DNA from 3 places in the Sporosarcina saromensis genome. Region 1 is predicted to be linked to each of the others. Evidence: riboswitches for the same ligand, from Rfam matches in the RefSeq annotation. Region 1 holds a riboswitch; each other region holds the start of a gene.
What was found. A riboswitch is a leader RNA that binds a small molecule or an ion and turns the genes downstream of it on or off. The one in region 1 is predicted to bind S-adenosylmethionine.
Positions count from the first base shown of each region.

Region 2: another riboswitch for S-adenosylmethionine. It lies ahead of ACVHUV_RS09070 (methionine ABC transporter ATP-binding protein); the one in region 1 lies ahead of metK (methionine adenosyltransferase).
Region 3: another riboswitch for S-adenosylmethionine. It lies ahead of ACVHUV_RS02155 (O-acetylhomoserine aminocarboxypropyltransferase/cysteine synthase family protein); the one in region 1 lies ahead of metK (methionine adenosyltransferase).

Region 1 is NZ_CM142738.1:1,939,068-1,947,274, forward strand. It holds gene pckA (phosphoenolpyruvate carboxykinase (ATP)) at 1-1,526, opposite strand, end outside; SAM riboswitch class I at 1,700-1,815, shown strand; gene metK (methionine adenosyltransferase) at 2,136-3,341, shown strand; gene ACVHUV_RS09675 (gamma carbonic anhydrase) at 3,655-4,167, opposite strand; gene ACVHUV_RS09680 (alpha/beta hydrolase) at 4,276-5,064, shown strand; gene ACVHUV_RS09685 (histidine phosphatase family protein) at 5,089-5,664, shown strand; gene lepB (signal peptidase I) at 5,827-6,354, shown strand; gene ACVHUV_RS09695 (nucleoside/nucleotide kinase family protein) at 6,355-6,915, shown strand; gene ACVHUV_RS09700 (GNAT family N-acetyltransferase) at 6,933-7,481, shown strand; gene ACVHUV_RS09705 (hypothetical protein) at 7,535-7,720, shown strand; gene ACVHUV_RS09710 (ATP-dependent helicase) at 7,869-8,207, shown strand, end outside.
Region 2 is NZ_CM142738.1:1,834,489-1,842,695, reverse strand. It holds gene sufD (Fe-S cluster assembly protein SufD) at 1-959, opposite strand, end outside; gene sufC (Fe-S cluster assembly ATPase SufC) at 978-1,757, opposite strand; gene ACVHUV_RS09085 (dicarboxylate/amino acid:cation symporter) at 2,021-3,202, opposite strand; gene ACVHUV_RS09080 (MetQ/NlpA family ABC transporter substrate-binding protein) at 3,363-4,196, opposite strand; gene ACVHUV_RS09075 (methionine ABC transporter permease) at 4,256-4,924, opposite strand; gene ACVHUV_RS09070 (methionine ABC transporter ATP-binding protein) at 4,917-5,942, opposite strand; SAM riboswitch class I at 6,043-6,147, opposite strand; gene ACVHUV_RS09065 (thioredoxin family protein) at 6,205-6,528, opposite strand; gene ACVHUV_RS09060 (toprim domain-containing protein) at 6,531-6,872, opposite strand; gene gcvH (glycine cleavage system protein GcvH) at 6,933-7,316, opposite strand; gene ACVHUV_RS09050 (arsenate reductase family protein) at 7,397-7,756, opposite strand; gene ACVHUV_RS09045 (acyl-CoA dehydrogenase FadE) at 7,831-8,207, opposite strand, start outside.
Region 3 is NZ_CM142738.1:465,275-473,481, forward strand. It holds gene ACVHUV_RS02145 (glycine betaine uptake BCCT transporter) at 1-1,282, shown strand, start outside; gene ACVHUV_RS02150 (homoserine dehydrogenase family protein) at 1,347-2,333, opposite strand; gene ACVHUV_RS02155 (O-acetylhomoserine aminocarboxypropyltransferase/cysteine synthase family protein) at 2,411-3,712, opposite strand; SAM riboswitch class I at 3,833-3,948, opposite strand; gene ACVHUV_RS02160 (glycerol-3-phosphate acyltransferase) at 4,134-4,757, shown strand; gene ACVHUV_RS02165 (DUF4367 domain-containing protein) at 5,001-5,786, opposite strand; gene ACVHUV_RS02170 (RNA polymerase sigma factor) at 5,773-6,360, opposite strand; gene ACVHUV_RS02175 (hypothetical protein) at 6,709-6,852, opposite strand; gene ACVHUV_RS02180 (hypothetical protein) at 7,116-7,574, opposite strand; gene ACVHUV_RS02185 (hypothetical protein) at 7,626-8,048, opposite strand; gene ACVHUV_RS02190 (GNAT family N-acetyltransferase) at 8,202-8,207, opposite strand, start outside.

The DNA.
Region 1 (8,207 bases):
TTTTCACGGAACAAGTCCGCCAATTCATTTGCTTTTTCGTCGTATGCTGCTGGATCAGCCCAAGCGTTGCGCGGGTTCAACACTTCTGTTGGAACACCTTCGATTGCTTTTGGCATAGCCAAACCGAATACTTCGTTGATTTCGTATTCAACGTCATTCAATTCACCTGCGATTGCAGCGCGAACCATTGTACGTGTGTGTTTTAACGACATACGTTGTCCGACGCCGTAAACGCCACCTGTCCAGCCTGTATTGACGAGGAATACTTGTGCATCGTGTTCGTCAATTTTCTTTCCTAGCATTTCAGCATACACAGTTGCTGGCAATGGTAGGAAAGGAGATCCGAAACAAGTTGAGAATGTCGCTTCTGGTGATGTGACACCACGCTCTGTTCCTGCAAGTTTGGACGTGAAGCCACTTAGGAAGTGGTACATCGCTTGCTCTTTCGTCAATTTAGAGATTGGAGGCAATACGCCGAATGCGTCCGCAGTCAAGAATACGATTGCTTTCGGATGACCAGCGACAGAAGGAGTCACGATGTTTTCAATGTTGTGGATCGGATATGCCGCACGTGTGTTTTCAGTCAGTGAATTATCATCATAGTCTGGTACTCGTGTTTCTTCGTCTACCACTACGTTCTCTAAAACAGAACCAAATTGGATTGCACCAAAGATTTCAGGTTCTTTTTCTTGTGATAAATTGATACATTTCGCGTAACATCCACCTTCGATATTGAATACGCCATTATCTGACCAACCGTGCTCATCATCACCGATCAATTTACGGTGAGCATCTGCTGATAGGGTAGTTTTACCAGTACCTGATAATCCAAAGAATAAAGCTACGTCGCCTTCTTCTCCAACGTTTGCGGAGCAATGCATTGGAAGAATTCCTTGTTCAGGAAGCAAGTAGTTCATAACAGAGAAAATAGATTTTTTCATTTCTCCAGCATATTCTGTGCCACCAATTAACACAATTCGCTTCTCAAGTGATACAATGATAAATGTTTCGGATTTTGTGCCGTCAACAGCAGGATCTGCTTTGAAAGATGGAGCAGCAAGAATCGTAAATTGTGCTTCGTGTGTTTTCAACTCTTCCGCAGTTGGGCGGATGAATAGATTGTGGACAAACAAGTTTTGCCACGCGTATTCATTAATCACTTGAAGTGACAATTGAGAGTCTTTATCTGCACCTGCAAAGCCTTTGAATACGAACAATTCGTCTTTCGTTTTCAAGTGATTTAGTACTTTCGTATATAGGGAATCGAAAATTTCAGATGAGATTGGGCGATTCACTTTGCCCCAATCGATTTTATCTTTTGTTGAAGCTTCTTCTACAATATATTTATCTTCTGGTGAACGGCCAGTGTACTTTCCAGTTTTCGCAGTAATTGCGCCATCTGATGAAAGTTTCGCTTCTCCGCGAGCAGTCGCCTTTTCAACCAATTCCGCCACTGAAGGCTGTACATTGACGTTGTTGCCTGAGAGCAACTCGTTTAGTCCATTTTCAATTTTCGCTGAGATCATAGTATCTTACCGTCCTTTGCATGTAATCCCATCGTGTGGGTTTCATCACATTTCCGTAAATAGTATAACACATTTAGAATAATAATCTATACTAATTAAAAACTCAAGCACTAAACTCAGAAAAGATTTGACAAAATCCAACTTTTTTCGTAGCATAGGTAAATGAACGGATACTCTTATCCCGAGCTGGCGGAGGGACAGGCCCTATGAAGCCCGGCAACCTGCGCGGACATTGTCTGCGAAAAGGTGCCAAACCTGGAGCAAGGTACGATTCCTTGGACGATAAGAGTGAAAGGTGCTGCTTTTGAAATCATGCCTTTCCTCATGTATTTACGTGAGCGAAGGGCTTTTTATATTTATTTAGCTTTATGTCAATGATTGTAGAGGGAGAGACGTGTAAGACGGTCAACGAACCTCTAACTGGCGTTTGAAATGTTTACTAAATAAATATAAGCCTACGGCGGAAGTCAAAATTTGCCGTGGCCTAATCGATTTTATATGCCCTTAATCCTTGTGTATGTTGACGTCGACTCTCTTCAGGCGTGGAACAAAACTGGGACAAATAGAGTACCGTATCAATATTTGCAAGCTGTTAAGGAGGAAATTACATTGACTAATCGCCGTTTGTTTACATCAGAATCGGTAACTGAAGGACATCCTGACAAAATGTGTGACCAAATCTCGGATGCCATTTTGGATGCAATCCTTGAAGAAGACCCGAATGCACGTGTTGCGTGTGAAACGACCATTACAACTGGTCTCGTGCTCGTCATTGGGGAAATTACTACAACAACGTATGTGGATATTCCAAAAGTTGTTCGTGATACTGTGAAGGAAATTGGGTACACACGTGCTAAATTTGGTTTCGATTGGGAGACATCTTCCGTCTTGACATCGATCGATGAACAGTCACCGGATATTGCAGCAAGTGTCGACCAAGCACTTGAAGCGCGTGAAGGAACAATGACAGATGAGGAACTCGAAGCAATTGGAGCAGGGGACCAAGGATTGATGTTCGGTTTTGCGTGTAATGAAACACCTGAACTCATGCCGTTGCCAATTAGTTTATCCCATAAACTTTCACGTAGACTAGCGTACGTGCGTAAAGAAGAGATTCTTTCCTATTTACGTCCGGACGGTAAAACGCAAGTGACCGTTGAGTATGACGAAAACGACAAACCAGTTCGCATCGATACAATTGTTATCTCAACACAACATCACCCGGATACGCCACTTGCACAAATACAAAAAGAAATAAAAGAGCATGTTATTCTGCCAGTCGTCCCTGCGGAATTGTTAGATGATGAAACAAAATACTTCATTAATCCATCTGGCCGTTTCGTTATCGGTGGACCTCAAGGGGACGCTGGTCTAACAGGACGGAAAATCATCGTTGATACGTATGGCGGCTACGCCCGTCATGGTGGCGGTGCGTTTTCAGGGAAAGACGCGACAAAAGTGGACCGCTCTGCATCTTACGCGGCACGCTATGTGGCAAAAAATATCGTAGCAGCAGGATTGGCTGAACGTTGTGAAGTTCAATTAGCATATGCAATTGGTGTTGCTAAGCCAGTATCCATTTCCATCGATACATTCGGCACAGGAAAAGTCGCTGAAAGCAAGCTCGTTGAAATTGTTCGAGAATTGTTCGACCTTCGTCCAGCAGGCATCATTAAAATGCTTGACCTTCGTCGTCCAATCTACAAACAGACAGCTGCTTATGGACATTTTGGGCGTACGGATATCGAATTGCCATGGGAACAAACAGATAAAGCGGCTGCGTTAGTGGAAAAAGCTGGCGTTGTCACGCAATAAGTATCTACAAACCGGGAAGCATCCTTGCTTCTCGGTTTTTTTGGCTACAGTGGACACCGTAATAGTAGGAAACTATTCCATTAGCAAAGCGTCTAAATCTATAAGTCGGAGGAGGGAGAGGGGTGTAGTTGGCTATGAGCATCTTATTATTAGTGGTCATTGGCGGCATAGCACTAGTTAGCGTAGCAGCGATTATCATCCTATTAGTAGCAGTTAAGAAATAAAGGTGCAGCTCGAGTGAGCAGCACCTGTTTCAGTCTTAAATGGTATTTTTAATGTTACAAGCTATCACAATTCGTCTCTAACGACCCGTTTACTTTTGCATTTGCTTATATATTTGCCCTTTTTCGATGTAACTGTTGACAACGCGTTCCATTTCTTTGCGATCCTCTTCATTTAAATCGCGGACAACTTTGGCAGGAGACCCTAATGCAAGGCAACCAGGTGGGATTTTCTTACCCGGAGGAACAAGCGCTCCTGCGCCGATAAAGGCACCTTCACCAATTTCAGCACCATCGAGAATAATGGAACCCATTCCAATGAGCGCTCCTTTTCGAATAATACAGCTATGTAATAATGCTTTATGGCCAACTGTTACATCGTCTTCAATGAGTAGTGTCTTCCCTGGACTTTGATGAAGACAACTGAGGTCTTGAATGCTAACTCGTTCACCAATAATTGTTGGCGCAACATCACCACGAATGACCGTATTAAACCAAATCGAACTGTTTGCGCCAATCGTGACATCCCCTGTAATTGTCGCGTATTCTGCCACATAGACAGAAGGATCGATTTGTGGTGACTTTCCATTGTATGGATAAATCATCAACATCTCCTCTTTCCTTAAAATCGTGTATAATTTATCGTATCATAAATCCTTTCCGTACAAAAAGGGAATCTCTTTCTTGTAGCGAAAGGAACGGAGGTGAGACACATGTGGAAATGGGAAGCGGAAGGACAGCCAAAAGCAGTCGTCGTCATTGTCCATAGTGCATATGAACATCATAGGAGGTATGCATGGCTCATTCAAAAGCTGCGTAATGGCGGTTTTCATGTTGTCACGACTGACTTGCCTGGACATGGTGCCGAAAGTGGAAGAAAGACACATGATGAATCGTTTGCTTCTTACATAGAGCACGTTAAGAAATTAATAGAAGTAGCATTGCAAGACAATTTGCCTCTTTTTGTAGTAGGGCATGGTCTCGGTGCAACATTGGTTATGGACATTTTGCAAAAAGAAAAACTGGAATGTGCGGGCGTAATCCTCAGTTCACCATGGCTAGCACTGTCCCATCAACCCCCGAGACTTTCAGGGATGTTAACAAAGTTGTCGAGCTCCATGAAAGTGAAGCATGACGTGACGATTGAATTGTTGACGCGCAACTATGATATGTATGTCGAGTTTCAAAATGATAGGCATTATAGTTCCACAGTTGTTGCTTCTTGGTACCGTGAGCTGCAAGCGATGATGAAGTCTATTAATATTCATGAGGACACGATCTTTAACGTCCCCGTCTTACTGCAAACAGGCGGCAATGACAAACTTACAGAAACGGCGTTTGCTAAGAAGTGGTTACTAAAACAACAACTAACCGAGTTTCAATATAAACAATGGAAGCATCTCTACCATGATTTGTATCAAGAGCCTGAACGGGAAGAAGTTTACTTGTACACCGAATCGTTCATGAATAATGTTCTCCGTTCACTCGGCTATATCGTGTAGTACAATGACAAGAGGGGGATTTGTATGACAATTATTGGATTTGTAAGACATGGTGTAACAGCTTGGAATAAGGAAGGAAGGGCACAAGGGAGCTCTGATATCCCGTTAGACGAAGAGGGATTTGAGATGGCAGCGCGTGTTGCTGACCGTTTGGCGGATGAACAATGGGACGTCATCTATTCAAGCCAGCAACTTCGAGCAAAGCAAACTGCTGAAGTCATTGCACAGAAAATGGGGAATGTGGACGTTCGGATTGATCCTCGCCTCCGTGAAGTGGGAGGCGGAAAGATTGAAGGGACGACAGAAGCAGAACGGATTGAAAAGTGGGGAGAAGGCTGGAGACTACTCGATATGGGTTTTGAACCTGCCGAATTAATTCTTGCAAGAGGTACGGAATGCTTAACGGAAATCCAACAACAACACAAAGGAAAAAGAGTGTTAGTTGTTAGTCATGGCAGTTTCATAAAGCGAATGGTCCAAGCACTTGTCCCTAATCCTGCCTATGAAAAAAGTTTAGCGAATACATCACTAACGGTAATTGAACTAGCGGATGATGAAAACCGGTGTGAACTGTTCAATTGTACAAAACATTTATCGTAATTAATTGACTGTTAGACAAGCATGAGCTACGCGTCAACGGGTACTTGGTCAATGCACCTCTAGTCATGCTAAAAAGAGAGCAAGTTGTTTCATCGATAAACATAGAATAAGAGAACGAACCGATACGTTTTCCAACGACGTATTGGAATGGGAGGCTTTTCATTGAAAACAGAAACGAAAAAAGAAGTTTGGTCCTGGATTAAATCCATCGTCATTGCATGTGTACTTGTTTTTGTCATCCGACAATTCCTCTTTGCACCCGTCCTCGTGTCAGGTCAATCAATGGAACCGACTTTTGAATCGGAAAACCGAGTTGTCATCTCCAAAATCCATAAACTCGATCATTTTGATCTGATCGTCTTTCATGCACCTGGTTCAAAGGAAGACTATATTAAGCGCGTCATTGGACTACCAGGTGATACAGTTGTCATGAAAGATGACAAACTCTTCATTAATGGAAAAGAATATGAAGAGCCGTATGTCCAATCGAACAAAGAACGGATTTTCGAAAATCAGAAACTGACTGAGGACTTTGAAGTTACCGTGCCGGAAGGACAATTGTTTGTATTAGGGGATAACCGACGAAATAGTACTGATAGTAGAACAATAGGTTGTATCGATGAAAGTGCAGTCGTTGGAAAAGTAGGCTTTAGGTTTTATCCATTTAATTCAATCGGGATTCCGAAATAAGTGAAAACGACCATTATTGGAGTGGATGGATTAGGCGGGTCAGGAAAAACGACTTTTTCGAAAAGGTTGCAACAAACATTTGAGCGAGCGTACTTGTTTCACTTGGATGATTTTATACACCCGCGAAAAATTCGTTACGACGAAAAATACGAAGAATGGGAAGCTTACTACCACGCTCAGTGGCGGTATGACTATTTGTTGCAAACACTCATCCGTCCTCTATTTGACGGTGAACCGATTGACCAAATCATCCAATTTTATCATAAAGAAACCGATACGTACGATTTAAAAAGAATACAAATTCCGGTAGGGTCAACGGTTATTCTTGAAGGTGTATTTCTTCAACGGGACACACTTCGATCCTATTTTTCGCATGTGTACTATATCGATGTTAATAAAGAAACCCGACTAGCGCGTGTTCTTGACCGAGATGGCTATATAGGTGACAAAGCGGCTATTCTTGCAAAATATGAAAATAGGTATTTTCCAGCAGAAGAACAGTATGTAAAGGAATACAATCCAATCAAGCTTGCACATACAGTCATTACCCATTCGTTTTAAATCGGAGGTAGTTGCAGATGACATTCCCTGAATTGACGACAGAGCGGCTTCAATTAGTCGAAGTGAAGGTAGAACATGCACCAGCCTTATTCAAAAATTTTTCCAACCAGAAACTACTTCAATATTATGGTAGCGAGCCGATGACAGAAGTTGGTCAAGCAGAAAAACTGGTGCATCATTTCAACTCAAGCTATGAAGCAAAACGAGGAATACGCTGGGCAATCCTATTGAAGGATGAGCAACATTTCGTTGGAACAATCGGATTAAATCTTTTGTCGATGGGCATGAAACGGGCAGAAATCGGTTATGAAATCCATCCGGACTATTGGCGTAGTGGAATTACATCTGAAGCACTACAAGCAGTATTGACCTATTCTTTTAAAGAATTAGGCCTACATCGAATGGGTGCTGTCACGTTTTTAGAAAATAGTGCTTCCATTGGTCTTTTAGAGAAATTCGGGTTTCAAAAAGAAGGAATCCTCCGTAGCTATTTAAGGCAAGGCGGGAAGTCGTATGATGCCCAACTGTTTTCCTTGTTGCATACGGAATGGACTTGTCATGAGTAAATCTTCTTCTTTCGGGTATTCTGAATAAGACTACTCATGAAGGAGTGATGACCATGACAAAACAGGACAAACACAACAAGCAAACAGGTCAAACCGACACGAACCGAGCAGAGTTTACAGAAACCGAGTATACAGACGAACAACGAAGAACGAATGAAGTGGCGTCGACTGCGTACCAAGGTAGCAAGAAGGAAAAAGTGGATATCCAAAACGATCGCCTTGAATCAGGTGGCTTTTAACATCGTATAATGGGAAGTAGAAGTTCGGGTTGTTCATCATCCGAACTTCTACTTTTTTCATGGAACTGTGTTCGATGGAGCATCAGCTCTACAATTGTACATACATATGGTAAATTATATACAACGTCAGAAGAAGGAGTATCTATGCATGACTGATTTTTTTACTAGGAAAAAGAACGAATTACAAATTGAATTGAATAGCGTCCAGCAGCAGGCAGTCGTCCAGACGGATGGTCCGCTGTTGTTATTAGCTTGCCCAGGTTCAGGGAAAACAACGACGATGATTATGCGAATCGGCTATTTAATCGAAGAACAAAACGTGCATCCATCTCGCATTAAAGCGATTACGTTCAGTAAATCGGCTGCACAAGACATGACCGAACGTTTCAAACGTTTTTTTCCTCAACACCCACCAATTGACTTTTCAACAATCCATAGCTTAGGATTTGCCATTACGCGAACGTACATGACAAAGACTGGCGTCTCG
Region 2 (8,207 bases), 100 kb from region 1:
ATGACACCGTGTTTTAAGATGAACGCATCTGTATCTTGGCCCCAGTGAACAATTTCTGATGTAAAGTTCTGTTTTTGAGTGCCACGGCCAACGACAACTGTTTTCAAGTCGCTAGAAGAACCGTTTCCTACTAAGTGCGTGATATTTTCTGAAATTGTGTCGCTGTCATTCATTAATCCTAATGCCCACTCGATACGGCTATGAGGGCCAGTGACGCCACGGCGGTTGACGTAAGTCGTAAAGCCTTTCGCAAGGACATCCACTGCACCGTAAATCACTTTTGCGTTGTCGGCAGTGAACACTTCTGAGATGATATTCGCTTGTCCAGCAGCCTCTTCAACAGTTGAAAGATAGTTTTCAACATACGTGACAGAGCTATTCGCATCTGCTACGACGATCACATGGTTGAATAGGGATGCTTGCGGATCATTGTGCAAGAATAACACTTGCAAAGGCTCTTCAACGACTACATTTTTCGGTACGTAGACAAATACGCCACCGTTCACTAACGCTGCATGAAGTGCCGTCAAGCGATGCTCGTCCACTTTCACGCCATCTGTCATGTAGTATTTTTTCAAAAGATCTCCATGCTCGCGAGATGCTGTGAAAATATCTGTTAAGATGACACCTTTCGCTTTCAAATCTTCTGAAAGTGAGATGAATGCAGGTGTATTATTATGTTGTACATAAATGTTTCGTTGGTCTTCCCCAACCAATTCCTTAGCTTCTGCCGGTAGCTCAGCAAGTGAAGCAAATGTTGCGCTTTCTACTGTGTGAGATGGGAAGTCCATGAAGTTCCATTTATCAATTTTCGTTTTATCTGGTTTTGGCATCGGAAGCTGTTCCACTTTCGCTAACGCATCTGCGCGGAAATCTGCCATCCAAGCGGCTTCATTCATGTGTGCGGAAAAAGAGCGGACGTCCTGTTCGGTCAATGCCATTTTTGTTTCAACCGTCATTTTGAATCGTCCCCTTTCTTATGCTTCTTGTCCAACTGTTTCGTCTTCAATTCCTAATTCTTCTTTAATCCAGTCATAACCGTTTTCTTCAAGTTGCTTCGCAAGCTCAGGACCACCTGACTTCACAACGCGGCCTTGCATCATGACATGAACGTGATCAGGCGTAATGTAATTCAATAGACGTTGGTAGTGTGTGATCATCAAGCATCCGAAATCTTGTCCACGCATTTCATTGATCCCTTTAGAAACAATTTTCAAAGCGTCAATGTCAAGACCGGAGTCGATTTCATCCAACACCGCAAATTTCGGCTTCAACATCATGAGTTGAAGAATTTCGTTACGTTTTTTCTCTCCACCAGAGAAACCTTCGTTCAAGTAACGTGTTGCCATATCTTGATCCATTTCAAGGAGATCCATCTTGCTGTCCAATTCACGGATGAATTTCATAAGGGAAATTTCGTCGCCTTCTTCACGACGTGAGTTAATTGCAGAACGCATAAAATCTGCATTCGTTACGCCTGTAATTTCACTTGGATATTGCATAGCAAGGAAAAGACCCGCTTGAGCGCGCTCATCAACTTCCATTTCAAGTACATCTTCACCGTCTAATATGACTGAACCTGAAGTTACTTCATATTTTGGATGCCCCATAATTGCAGACGCAAGTGTCGATTTACCAGTACCGTTCGGACCCATGATTGCGTGGATCTCGTTTGTATTGATTGTCAAATTGACGCCTTTCAATATTTCTTTTCCTTCAATCTCAACGTGAAGGTCTTTAATTACCAAAGTTGCCATTCCAATACCTCCAATATGATCGTTATGAACGGTTAATTCCATTCTCTGTTTAGTATCATTCTAATTTTAGCTTATTACGGACGCCCTTGCAAATCATTAAGAATTATTATAATTTATTTAGCTCAAAGCTCGTCATTTCTCAATCTTCTTTATGAAAATAGGAGCCTACATTTTCATTTATTCACAGTTCATTGAGAATGAAAAACTGTGGATGCCCGATTTCTCAAGGGTATCCACAGTTCGTCGGATGTATTCGTTTGTAGTTATGCTTCTTTCTTCGTAAACCGATCGACGATAATCGACAATGCACCGTCGCCGGTTACGTTTGTCGCTGTGCCGAAACTGTCTTGCGCCATATACAACGCAATCATCAAAGCAACCATCGATTCGTCAAAGCCGAGCATTGTTGCGAGCAGTCCAACTGCCGCCATCACAGCACCACCTGGTACCCCTGGTGCTGCAATCATCGTCACGCCAAGCATGAAGATGAATGGCAAATAGCTTACGAATGATACCGGCATGTCATTCATTAACAATACACCAATGGAACAAGAGACTAATGTTATCGTACTACCGGATAAATGGATTGTTGCGAACAACGGAACCGTAAAGTCAGCTACTCGTTCGGATGCTCCTGCTTTTTTTGCTTGTCTTAGTGTAACAGGGATTGTCGCTGCTGAAGATTGTGTCCCAATTGCGGTCATGTAAGCAGGTGCCATTGTTTTCATTAACACAAATGGGTTTCGTTTTGAAACACTTCCTGCAATCGTATATTGGATAGTCAGCATGAGTAGATGCAAAATAATGATCATAACAAACACGATGGAGAAGACGGATAATACTTTTGCCACTTCCCCGCTGAACGTCATGTTCAAGAAAATCCCGAAGATATGAACCGGTAATAGCGGAATAATGATGTACGAAATTACTTTTTCAATGAGAGTATTCAATTCATCAAAGAACGAAAGCATCGTTTTGCTGCTAATGGATGCCATTCCAATTCCGAGGATGAATGCTAGCAATAATGCAGACATGACGCCCATTACTGGTGTCATTTCAATTTCAAAAAACGCTTCTGCTGCAGGTCTTCCAGCATTCTCTACTGAACCTGACCCTACGGCATGAATGAAATTCGGTAAAAAAGTCGTGGCTGCAAAGAAAGCGATGATACCGGCTACGATTGTTGATGCGTATGCAAATACGGTTGCCATACCTAATAGCTTTCCAGAACCTTTTCCGAGTTTAGCGATTCCCGGTGCAATAAAAGCGATGATGATTAGCGGCACGACGAAGTTCAAGAAGCCTCCAAAAATCATATTGAATGTCGCAAATAAGCTGACAAACCATTCACTGAATCCTTCATGTATTTTTGGAAGTAACATCCCTAACCCTACTGCAAGTGCGATGGCGATAAGTATTCGCCAAATTAGTCCGATCTTTTTCATTCTCTATGTCCTCCCCAAATGCACATTTGTCTATTTGTTTGTACATTTACTTTAACATAGTAAAGAAGAAATAGGAACGCTACGTTAAATATTTGTAGTTATCAAAAAAGACTGCCAACCACACCATTATCGGTATGATAGACAGCCTCATTTTATTTACTTATTTTACTGGGACAACCGAGCCGCCCCACTCTTTTAAGATGTAGTCTTGGATTTCTTCAGATGTTAGTACTTCAACAAGTGCTTTAATTGCTTTACGATCTTCATCTCCAGCACGAACAGCAATGATGTTAACGTATGGAGAATCTGATTCTTCAAGTGCAATCGCATCTTCCAATGGATTTAAGCCTGCGTCAAGTGCATAGTTTGAGTTAATTAACAACAAGTCACCTTCGTTTTGTTTGTACAACTCCGGCATAAGTGCTGCTTCGTATTCTGCTTCAAACTGTAAGTTTTTCGGATTATCAACGATATCGTCAAGCTCAGCTTTTACTTTCTCAACACCGTCTGCTAGAGTAATTAAACCTTCTTTTTCCAACATAGAAAGAACACGACCGTGATCAGCTACAGAGTTACTAATGAGGACTGTCGCACCGTCAGGTAGTTCATCAAGTGCTTTGTATTTTTTAGAATAAACGCCGATTGGCTCGATATGAATTGCGCCAGCGTTTGCAAACTCATAGCCAAAGTCTGCAATTTGTCCTTCAAAGTATGGAATGTGCTGGAAGAAGTTTGCGTCTAGCGTCCCTGCATCCAAGTCTTTATTCGGCAATACGTAATCTTGGTATTCTTCAATTTCTAACTCAAAACCTTTTTCTTCAAGCAACGGCTTCGCTTGTTCTAAAATAAGTGCATGTGGCACGTTTGTCGCACCAACAACTAATTTCGTAGACTCTTCTTTTCCGCCACTTGCATTGTTTTTATCGCTTGTCCCACAAGCTGCTAATGCAAGTACAAGTACTGCTAATAAAATCCCCGCCAAATACTTCTTCATAATTGACTCCCCATTTCTTAGTTGTTTTTTATAATGAACAGGTTTGACCTGACATTCACTTACCGTTTGTCCAACTTGCGGACGATGGCATCACCAATGAATTGAAAGATGAAAACGATGACTAATATTAAAATCGTTGCAACGAGAATGACATCATTCTGACTTCGTTGGAATCCTTGGAAATACGCAAGATTCCCTAACCCGCCAGCACCAATAATACCCGCCATCGCTGTATAGCCGACTAGTGCAATGGCTGTAACGGTTATACCGGAGAACAATGCGGGTTTTGATTCAGGCAATAGTACTTTGAAAATAATCGTACTCGTCTTTGCCCCCATTGACCGTGCAGCTTCCAACACACCTTTATCAATTTCTTGTAAACCGATGAGCACCATACGTGCGTAAAAAGGTGCTGCGCCGATAATGAGTGCAGGCAGTGCGGCGTTCGGACCACGCATCGTGCCGACTAGGAAAATTGTTACCGGCACTAACAAGATGATTAAAATAATGAATGGAATTGAACGGAATATGTTGACGACCGCTCCGGTGATGGCATAAGTCAGTTTGTTCGCCCATAATTGGCCAGGACTTGAAAGGAAGAGCACAATACCGAGCGCGATACCGATCACGAACGTGAAAACGGTTGAAACAGCTGTCATATAGAGTGTTTCGATCGTCGCTTCCCACATCTTATCCCATTTAACATTAGGTAAAAGTGTTTCAATCATGGTCGATCACCTCCGTCTGTACGCCTTCGGAATGAAGGAAGTCAATCGCTTCGTTGACGATTGTTGCATCGCCAATCAATTGCAACAGCAATGTCCCATATGCTCCACCTTTTGTGTGCGAAATGTTCCCTTGCACGATGTTGACGTCGATTCCAAATGTACGAATTAAGTTTGCTAACACCGGTTGCTCTGTTCGTTCACCGACGAATACTAATTTTACGAGCGTTCCAGCTGCATGATCGGATTTTAAATGTTCTAACGCTTGTTCTGTGCCGGTCGGTTCTGTCACTTGAGAGACAAAACGCTTCGTAATTGGCGCTTTTGGTGATTGGAACACATCGAGAACGTTCCCGATTTCCACAACTCGCCCCGCTTCCATGACCGCCACGCGATGACAGATTTTACGGATGACATGCATTTCATGTGTGATTAAAACAATGGTCAAACCAAGTCGCTCGTTAATGCTCGTTAAAAGATCGAGGATGGCATCCGTCGTTTCCGGATCGAGTGCTGAAGTGGCTTCATCACATAGCAATACTTGCGGATCATTTGCTAACGCCCGGGCAATGCCGACCCGTTGTTTTTGTCCGCCTGACAATTGGGATGGGTACGCATTTTCCCGGCCGTTCAAGCCAACTAAATCAATTAATTCTTGGACGCGACGATCTCTTTCATCCTTTTTGAGGCCTGCAATCTCCAATGGAAAAGCGATATTCTCTTTTACAGTCCGCGACCAAAGCAAATTGAAATGCTGGAACACCATACTAATTTTTTGTCTCGCTTCCCGTAACGCTTTTCCACTAATGGTTGCCATTTCATACCCTGCGACATTTACAGATCCCGAGGTAGGTTGTTCTAAACCATTCAATAATCGGATTAGTGTACTTTTCCCTGCACCGCTATACCCAATAATCCCGAAAATTTCACCAGCATGGATGTCTAGATTGACGTTATCAACAGCCGTTATACTATTGTTTCCCGAACCAAATATCTTATTTACACTTTTCAACTCGATCATGTTCAATTCACCTCAATACAATCTTGTCCAAAAAGAATAGCCTTTCTGCAGACAAGCAGAAAGGCCAATACGTTATCGTTTATCTCAACGTTCGTCCGATCTCTCATCTCTCAAAGCATGCGCTTTGCGTGATTTGGCACCATTTCACTTTCGTGACGGTTGCCGGGCTTCATAGGGCACTTCCCTCCACCTCTCTTTATAAGAGCGACATATTCAATTTGCGTTAAATTTATTAGATATACTTATACCATAGAACTTTCAATCATGTCAAACCCATTTTTTCTAAAAGATGCGGGATAGATTGAAAAGCATAGATTTTTTCTCGTACATATCCTTCCTTCTGAATGAGCAGGCAAGGAACACTTTCGATTTCATAATCGACGGCGAGATCTTCGATATAATTCAAGTTTGCCTTTCCAATTGGCAACTCTGGTTTCATCACAGAAATGACCTCCATCATTTTAGACGCAACCGCGCAAGTGCCACACATCGGTGTATATAAATAAAACACGCTTAGCGGGGAATCTTTTTTGCTTTGTTCCCATTGTTCACGTGTCCATGTTTGGATCGTGTTCAGTTCTATCACCTTCAAAGTAAAAATTCAGGATGCACATGAAAACCTTCTGCAAGCAAAATTGCTGCAAGCGTGCGATAAGGGGTCGTCTCGACTTGCCTGTAGACGCGTTCCGTGTATAAATGGAGGGCTTCAGGAAAATCCCTTTTGAATAAAGTTCGTATGCTTTCGCCTGAGTCATCTGCATCGACAAAAACATAAATCTGGTCATCTTCATACGGTGCCAGCAACTCTTCAATGCGGTAAGGGCTCACTGTTCCATTCGTACAAATAATCTCGACTGGCTCTGCCAACACTTTTTTCAATCGCTTCCGGTCCGCTCCACCTTCTACGACAACGACTCTACGAAACTCCATTTCCCTGCCTCCTTAGGCCATTAGAAAAAGCGCCGGAAAGCTCCAGCGCTCTAGTTGTGCTTACTCACCGATTGTCATTTTGTCATAGTCTTCAGCAGACATTAATGCATCAAGTTCCGCTTTGTCAGATGCTTCAACGACGATCATCCAAGCGCCTTCATATGGAGATTCGTTCACCAATTCAGGGCTATCTTCCAATTCTTCGTTCACTTCAAGTACTTTTCCGCTAATTGGCGCATATAGCTCAGAAACCGTTTTAACAGATTCTACGCTACCAAATGGCTCGTCCGCTTTCACTTCGTCTCCAACTTGTGGAAGTTCCACGAATACGATATCGCCAAGTTCAGATTGAGCGAAGTGTGTAATACCAATGCGGTAATTACCGTTTTCGTCTTTAACCCATTCATGTTCTTCTGAATAACGCAAGTCTTTAGGTGTGCTCATCCCATAACCCTCCATACGTTTACATTTATTGATTTCCATTCAATTCTTACATATTTCATGCATAAAGACAAGAAACTTAATCATGCGTTCCATGCGGCTTCAAATTGGGCTTCATTAAAGCCGACCGTCACTGTCGTACCATCTGTTACAAGTGGTCGTTTAATGAGCATTCCATCCGATGCGAGTAACGCGATTTTCTCGTCATCTGACATGTTAGGGAGTTTGTCTTTCAAGTTCAATTCCCTGTATTTCATCCCACTGACATTGAAGAATTTTTTGATGTCTAATCCGGAATTGCTGATCATTTGTTGAAGCGTTTCTTTCGTTGGTGGATTTTCAGCAATGTTGATAGATTCGAAGTTCACATCATTGTTCATTAGCCACTTTTCCGCTTTTTTACACGTTCCACATTTCGGATAGCCGTAATAAGTAATCGTCATCTGCAGCACCTCCACTTTTTCTTTAGTATAACAGAGAAAACACCCAGGCGTGAACTGCCCTGGGTGCAGATGCATCAAACAATATATTTTTCAGCGTCGATTAATTTCACTGACGCTTCACGTTTTTTCGAGATGATGTTGTATGGCGTTGAGCGAGTCAATTTCCGCAATGCCGATAGCATCATCCGTTGGTTGTCGCCTTCTACGGAAGCAAGCAATGTTTCTTTTGCATCTTTTTCAATTGCTTCGAATGCTTCTTGACAGAAAATCTCCGTGTAAAGGATTTTTTGTTGTTCTTTCGCTTCGCCATTTTTCGCGACTGCTTTTTCTGTTCGTAACAGCGCAGACTCCATTGCGAAAATGTTGTTGGCGATGTTCGCAATGTTGACAAGGACTTCCTGTTCCGCTTCAAGCTTCGTGCCGAAACGTTGTGCAGCCATACCCGCAGTCA
Region 3 (8,207 bases), 1.5 Mb from region 1:
TTTGGGCAAAAACACAGATCGTCCTGAATTTTCAACCGTGACGTGGATTGCAATGCTATTTTCTGCCGGGATGGGGATTGGCCTCGTATTTTACGGAGCTGCAGAACCTTTATCACACTATGCAATCAATCCAGCGACGAAGGAACCGAACACAGATGCAGCATTCAAGGAAGCATTGCGTGAATCGTTCTTTCACTGGGGCTTACACGTATGGGCCATGTACGGTATTGTCGCATTGGCACTTGCCTATTTCCAATTTCGAAAAGGCGAACCGGGGTTAGTTTCAGCAACATTGAAGCCGATATTCGGTAAAAAGATGGAAGGCTCTTGGGGTACACTTGTGGATGTACTTGCCGTTTTTGCAACTGCTTTTGGCGTTGCGACAACGCTCGGCTTCGGTGCTGTTCAAATTAACGCAGGACTGAACTATTTGTTTGGATTCGAAATGGGGATCACTTCGCAATTCATCATTATTGCAGTCGTCACTGTATTATTCATCATGTCGGCTTGGACTGGAATTAGTAAAGGAATTAAATACTTGTCCAACACAAATCTTGTTCTAGCAATTGCATTGCTTGTATTTGTGGTCGTTTTAGGACCGACACTACTCATTTTCAACATGTTTACGGATTCCGTCGGTGGTTACTTGACCGATCTCGTGCAAATGAGTTTTCGAACCGCTCCTTTGAATGAAGGCAATCGTGAATGGCTGGATATGTGGACAATTTTCTATTGGGCATGGTGGATTTCGTGGGCTCCATTCGTCAGTATGTTCATCGCCCGGGTATCAAAAGGACGTACAATCCGTGAATTCATGATTGGTGTATTATTGGCTCCGACTTTATTATGTATGATTTGGTTCTCTTCTTTTGGTACGACAGCCATTACTGCACAAAAAGAAGGGATAGCAGACTTATCAAAGTCGTCCATTGAACTTGTTGTATTTGATATGTTTGGTACGATGCCATGGTCCTTCTTCATTTCGTTAATTGCCATCTTGCTCATTGCTTCCTTTTTCGTTACGTCCGCTGACTCAGCGACATTCGTATTAGGTATGCAATCGACATATGGCTCTTTGACACCACCGAATAGTGTAAAAATCATTTGGGGCGTCATCCAATCTTCCATTGCATTGATTTTGCTCTCTGTCAATGGATTGACCGCGTTGCAAAACACAATCATTATTGCAGCGTTGCCATTCTCTTTCATTATCTTGCTAATGGTTGTATCGCTCATTAAAGAGTTGAATGCAGAATTGAAGCTATCTAAAACAAAGAAATAATAACAAAACCGCGTGAAGCCAAGGCCTAAGCCTCTTGCTTTCACGCGGTTTTTTCACTTTATCGTTAGCTTAGAACAGGAACTGGCTTTAGCTGACGTATTATATGCACAAGATCTGCGACCATGGCGCTGCCGGTAGGATACATCCCTGCTCCTGGACCAATTAACGTCAACTTCCCTAAATAATCCGTTTCGACGATAATCGCATTATCGACGCCATCAATTGCATAAAAAGGATGTTCAGCGTCTAATAGGACTGGACCTACTTTACCTGACAACTTCCCCTCATCGTCAATTCGGATGTCCGCTACGTGACGATAGCGAAGTTCAGCTTTTGAAGCTTCTAACACGTCATCGGTTTGGATATGATCAATCCCAACGACTGACACTTCTTCCCATTCAGGCTGTTCATCAAACGCTAATGAGCTGACAACCATTAATTTATAAAACGCATCAAATCCACTTATATCATCTGACGGATCTGCTTCAGCAAACCCCTTTTTTTGAGCATGATGAAGGGCTTCTTCAAAAGTAACTCCTTCATCTCGCATCGCAGTCAAGATAAAATTAGAGGTCCCATTTAAAATGCCCTGCACCCGATGGACACGATCCCCCGCCAACAGATTTTCGATTGTCCGGATAATCGGAATACCACCAGCCGTTGTCGCTTCGAAACCGACTTGTACGTCTCTGAATTCTGCGTGTTTCAATAAAGCTGGGCCATGTTTAGCAAACATCTTTTTATTAGCCGTAATGATATGGATTCCCTTTTCAATCGCCTGCGACAAATACGTGTACGCCGGCTCTTCATCCACAATCGCCTCAAAAATGATATCAATTTCTGGATCGTTCAAGATGTCGTCAATCGAATCTGTTACAAGGACACTCGGAGCGACCGCCCTTTTCTTATTAACGTCTCTTACTAAAATAGAAGCAATTTCAATCGAATAGCCTGTATGTTGTTTCAATTGCTGCCTTTTTTCGTTTACGATCTTATAAACGCCTTCTCCGACAGTTCCGAAGCCGATTATAGCGGCTTTTATTGACGGCATGCCGCCACCTCCCTATAATCTTTCGCTGCTGTAGCCTCTTTTCCTTGTCATGTACTAAAGAAAAGGAGACCTCCCCCTTATCGCTGCGTCACAGGTACCGCTTTTGCAATTGCCTGTTCAAGATCAGCAATAATGTCTTCAGGTGATTCAAGACCAACCGATAGGCGAATCAACTCTTCAGGCACACCTGAATTTTTCAAGTCCTCTGCAGAGAGTTGCTGATGCGTCGTAGAAGCCGGATGGATAATGAGAGATTTTGCATCACCCACATTCGCCACATGAGACCAAAGGGTAATGTTGTCAATCACTTTACGACCTGCTTCACGCCCGCCTTTGATGCCGAAAACAATAATTGAGCCGAAGAATCCATTCTTCAAGTATTTCTTCGCATTCTCATGTGTCGGATGGTTTTCAAGGCCTGCATATGTCACCCATTCAACAGACGGATGAGCCTGTAAGAACGCGGCAACTTTTTGCGCATTTTCGTTATGACGCGGAATTCTTAAGTGCAAAGTTTCTAGACCTTGCAGGAAGTTGAATGCACTATCCGCATCTAAGCAAGGTCCGAAATCACGTAACAATTGCACACGAAGCTTTGTCGCAAACGCTGCAGCTGCTGCATCAATACCATAACGTAGACCATTGTAAGTACCATCCGGTTCTGTGAAACCTGGGAACTTGCCTCGTGTCCAGTCGAATTTACCTGCATCTACGACGACACCACCAATTGTTGTACCATGTCCGCCAATCCATTTTGTCGCGGAATGAATGACTACGTCTGCACCAAATTCGATTGGATTTGATCCGTATGGGGATGCAAATGTGTTATCGATGAGGAACGGAATTTCGTTTTCATGGGCAATGTTTGCGACCGCTTCAATGTCGAGCACCTGTAGGCTCGGATTTCCAATTGTTTCAGCAAAAATGGCTTTCGTTTTATCCGAGATGGCCGCGCGGAAGTTCTCAGGATCCGCAGCATCAACAAATTTCACAGTAATTCCGTAACGAGGGAGTGTCACGGCGAATAAATTATACGTACCACCATATAAATTGCTTGCTGCAACAATTTCATCTCCTGCGCCTGCAATATTTAAAATGGAAAATGCAATAGCTGCCATTCCTGAAGAGAGCGCAACTGCAGCAGTGCCTCCTTCAAGTAAAGCGACGCGTTCTTCAAAAACAGAGACCGTCGGATTTGTAATGCGCGTGTAAATATTGCCTGCTTCTTGCAAGCCAAAAAGGTTTTGGGCGTGTTCAGTATCGCGGAAAACAAAAGCGGTTGTACGGTGAATCGGCACTGCGCGTGAACCTGTGTGAGGATCCGGCTTTTGGCCACCGTGTAAAAGAAGAGTTTCAGGTTGAAGTGAGTTGTTCGTCATTGTCATTACCTCCAAAAGTTTTTTTAAGATGAATGAGTTCGATGCGGAGGCGATGGGGTTTTAGGAATAAAAAAATAACCCCTTTCGCTAAGAAGAGGGTTACGCTTACGCTTATTCCTCCCCTTATCTTTCAGTCCGTTCGCACGAATCTGTAGGAAGTAGCACCTTTGCAAGTTCATCACTTGCCGGTTGCCGGGCATCGCAGGGCCTAGTCCCTCCGCCGCTCTTGATAAGAGTATGGGTATTCAGTTTTTCATCTTGTGCTACAGTATAGGCTTCTTTTTTTTCAATGTCAAGTAGTTTTATAGAATTTTTCTGAACCTTGTATTTACACTGAGTGTTATGATAGGGGTATGTTATTTTACTAACAACGACTTACCTTTCTAGTGTGTACGTCTATTTTTTATTTGGAGGAATTCCTATGACAATATGGATTATCGGCATCATAGTATTTGGATATTTGATCGGTTGCCTACATGGCTCAACGGTAGCGCAATGGTTTTCTGGGGTTAATCTAAAAGAATCCGGTGTGAAAAATGCAGGTGCCTCGAATGCTACAATCGTATTAGGCAAACGGTTTGGCGCACTTGTCGCAATTATTGATATCGGCAAAGGAATTTTGGCAATCCTTGCCGTGCGCTTTATTGCCGAGCGTGTAGGTTTTTCAGTCGAGTCATTAACTGCCCTATTATTTTTGGTAGGTGTGGCAGTCGTTTTCGGCCACAATTTTCCGTTTCATATGAAGTTTAATGGCGGGAAAGGGACCGCTACCATTATCGGAGTGTTATTTGCTCTTGACTGGCGATTCGGGCTTGCAGGACTTGTTTTATTCATAATCGTCGCATTGCTCACAGATATTCTTGTGTATGGCGTCCTCATGCTATACGGAACATTTCTCGCAGCTGCCATCTGGATGGTCGGCGTCTGGCCAATTGTTATCGCCGTCCTCCTCTTTGTAATGGCTATTTGGAAACACAGTGAAAACATTCAACGGATTCGCAATGGTACCGAGCCAAGGATACGAGCCGTTTTTAAAAAGAAGTGAACAATCCATCTATAAAACCCGTATGAAGCCAAGTAACCTGAACTTGTTTTCATACGGGTTTATATTATTTTTTAATCAAATCAAACGAGAAATTCCAGTGAGCTCATCGTTTAGTATTGCACCCGTGGCTATGGGTATGAAGATCTCGAAAGCTTTGTCATGCCAATAAATTGAATACAATATACCCACCATGCAAAAGCAATCGTAAAACGCATATGATATCCCTTTTTCATATACGGATCTTTACATCGATTCCGCTATTGCAATGAGCTCAGCTTCTTCCAAATTCCCTTCGATACTGTAATAACGGCTTGGCGTCGTCCAAATTAATTGGCGGACGCCATTTTTAAACGTAATCAAATTTGCTTGCCGTTCATTAATAACTAATTCCTTTACTTTTGTATCCATACTATCGGCAGACAAACCAAACCCAAACTCCCCATCGAGCAATTTCTGATGTATGGACAATTGTTTACCCATGCCTACAAAATTTAACGTAATATCTGTACTAAGCTGATTTTCAGGACGAACGACCGTTACACTTGTCAATTCAAAAGAAGCGGGTACAATCGGCGACTTGATGTTAAAAGCTGTGAGCGATTGTGCTTCTTCCAAACTCAGCTGTTCGGTCACATATTCAATATCCATCACTTGGTAACCCATATCTTCCATCTCGGTCGAAGGTGGCGGCGCACCCTCATCAGCTATGCGCTCTGTATTGCCACCGAAAATTTGAACAACCGATCCTTGAATCTTTTGATAGAATACTAACCAATTGTTGAATGCTGCTCCTTGTTGAGGTGTGCCAACGGCGAAAAAGAGAAGACAAGCTGCCGCCATAATGAGTAAGGTGCTGCCATATATCTTTTTCCGTCCAGGCTTACGTTCTTTTTTCGAATTTTTTCTTCTCGCTTCGAATTGATTCCATGCTTCTTCAACAGGAATGTTCGGACCTGGATTTTGATCCATCTGCTTTTGCAATACTTCACGGATGATGTGATCCAATTCACGCTTTTCAGCTTTTGACATTTAACACCACCTCCATCAGTTCCGTTTGCTGTTCCAATGTCTCTTTCAACTTCAACTTCGCTCGGTGTACACGTGTTTTGACAGTTGCCAACTTCACGCCCAACATCTCCGAAATCTCTTCATACGTCAAATCTTCATAGTAATAAAGATACAAAACCTCTTTGTGAGCAGGCGTCAATCGTTCAATCTCTCTCCACACAACCTCCTTCACCAACTTCTTTTCAGCTGCTATCTCCACAATGGATGACTCATTGACTTCTGCACTAGACAGCTCCTTACTAAGTAAGACGTCATCTGCAGCGAAATCATTCCATCTTTTCATTTTTCTTAAATGATCAATTGCAGTTCTCGTCGTAATCGTCGCCAGCCAAGCGCCAATCTTCTCAATTTCGTGCACCCTATCCATATGCCTGAACGCCTTTAAAAAACTTTCCTGTACAATATCTTGCGCCAAATCCGGATCTTTTACAATGAAATAAGCTGTATGATAAACACGTTTATAATATTTCTCAAAAATAATTTTCTCCACTTCGGGTGTCGTCGGTCGTTCTCTCTGAAACATCTTTTTCAACAAATGATTCACCCCTCTATCTCTACCCAAAATTCCTCATTTTCCACTATACCGCAAAAAAGTGATGAGGAATAGCAGAAATATTGAATGGTCATTCATTTAATTCCAGACATTTCACACTTATTTTTCATACTAAAATGATCTACTCCAACTCGTCTTTTTCCGTTATCACCGCTCAATAGACATTTATCGCCGCTTAACCTCAAGTTATCACCACTCACCCAGTTAATGGAAATAAGTGCATGGTTTACGCCACGTTTCCATGTCCGTTTCCTGCTTTAGCGACTATTCGTCTTCGCGGATACATCAAAGTAGATAGCCTTACATGTCGCGCAGAATGCCTTTGACAAATTAACGGTTTGATTTGAGGTGTGCAACAAGTTCTGCAGTGTTATCACCGATTCGAATGGGCTTATCACCGATTCTGAGGGCGTTATCACCGATTCGGGACACTTTATCACCGATTCGGAGGGTGTTATCACCGATTCTAACCATTTTATCACCGATTCTCCATTTTCCACATGATTTTCATCATAAAACGCCCTACTCTAACTTGCCATTTTCCGTTATCAACGCTTAAACAGTGTTTATCACCGCTTATCGCATGTTATCACCGCTTAACCTCAAGTTATGACCACTCGTCCAGTTATTGGAAATAAAAATCCACTAACACCTCATTCCCTTTCTCCAACACAAAAAATCCAAGCAACCGTCACTACGAACGGCACTTGGATTTTTCAACAAAAGCTCACACCCACCTACACACTTCCTACCGGCGCCTTTTTCAATCTCATCGTGGAAATGAAAGCAAGCATGTACACAACTGACATGATCACCGAAAAAACACCATAATCAGCATTCATGATGACATTCAATCCAAATAACGGTGTAATGAAAAGCACATACAAAGGGTATTGAACGGATAGCATAATGTCCAGCACAGCATTGTTCACCCCGCTGCTTTCAAGTATGTGAATTCCATAAACAGCTAGACCTGATAGAACGCCCACTGCGAACAACACTTTCATCCTCTTCATTGACGTACCCGAGTGATTAGCTAATTTTACGAGAACGAACAGCAAAGCCCCTAGAAACAAAACAGTGGCCGCTACATGTAATACACCAATCGTTCCATCCGGATACTTTATGGATGGCATAAAGTTTACGAATAGCGCAAGTACATAGGTTACGAATAGCAATAAAAATCCTTTTTTCAATCCTCTTCCCTACCTTCTTAAAGCTCCCTTACAAGCCTAATATTCTTAAAATCATTCTGCTTTCACTACAAAATTCGTCAACGGTTCCCCATCAATTTCCACTTCAATATTCCAAAGTCCCGCTTCATCTAACGCAAATTTGGCACCACTCTGTTTGTTTACAATGTCCCATTCATACAATTTAACAGTCTCGCCGCTCTCTTTATGCGTGGCGACCATCTTGTATTTTTCTCCATCATAAGATTTGTCACTATCTAAAAAGTGTACCTCGTAGAACCTACCCTTACCTGCTGGGAATGCAGATTCATCCACCTCACCATTTGCCTTAATCATCCCAAACTTTCCTTCCGTCCCGTAAAAAGTTTTATCATCAACCGTAAATGTTGGGCTGACTTCCCACTTGGCAGCATCGTCATTCGTACAACCTACAAGCACCAACCAAGTAACGATGAACAAACCGACAAGCTTTTTCAACAACTCTCCTCCTCAAAAAGATTTTTTCATTTTACTAATAAATCACTGTGTCTTACCAAATTGTTTTCGGCACAAATAAGCCACCGCGATCACTTCATTCAGACACCCTAGCAACGTCTGTTCTTCAGAAACCACATCCTTGCACTACTCTATTCAAAT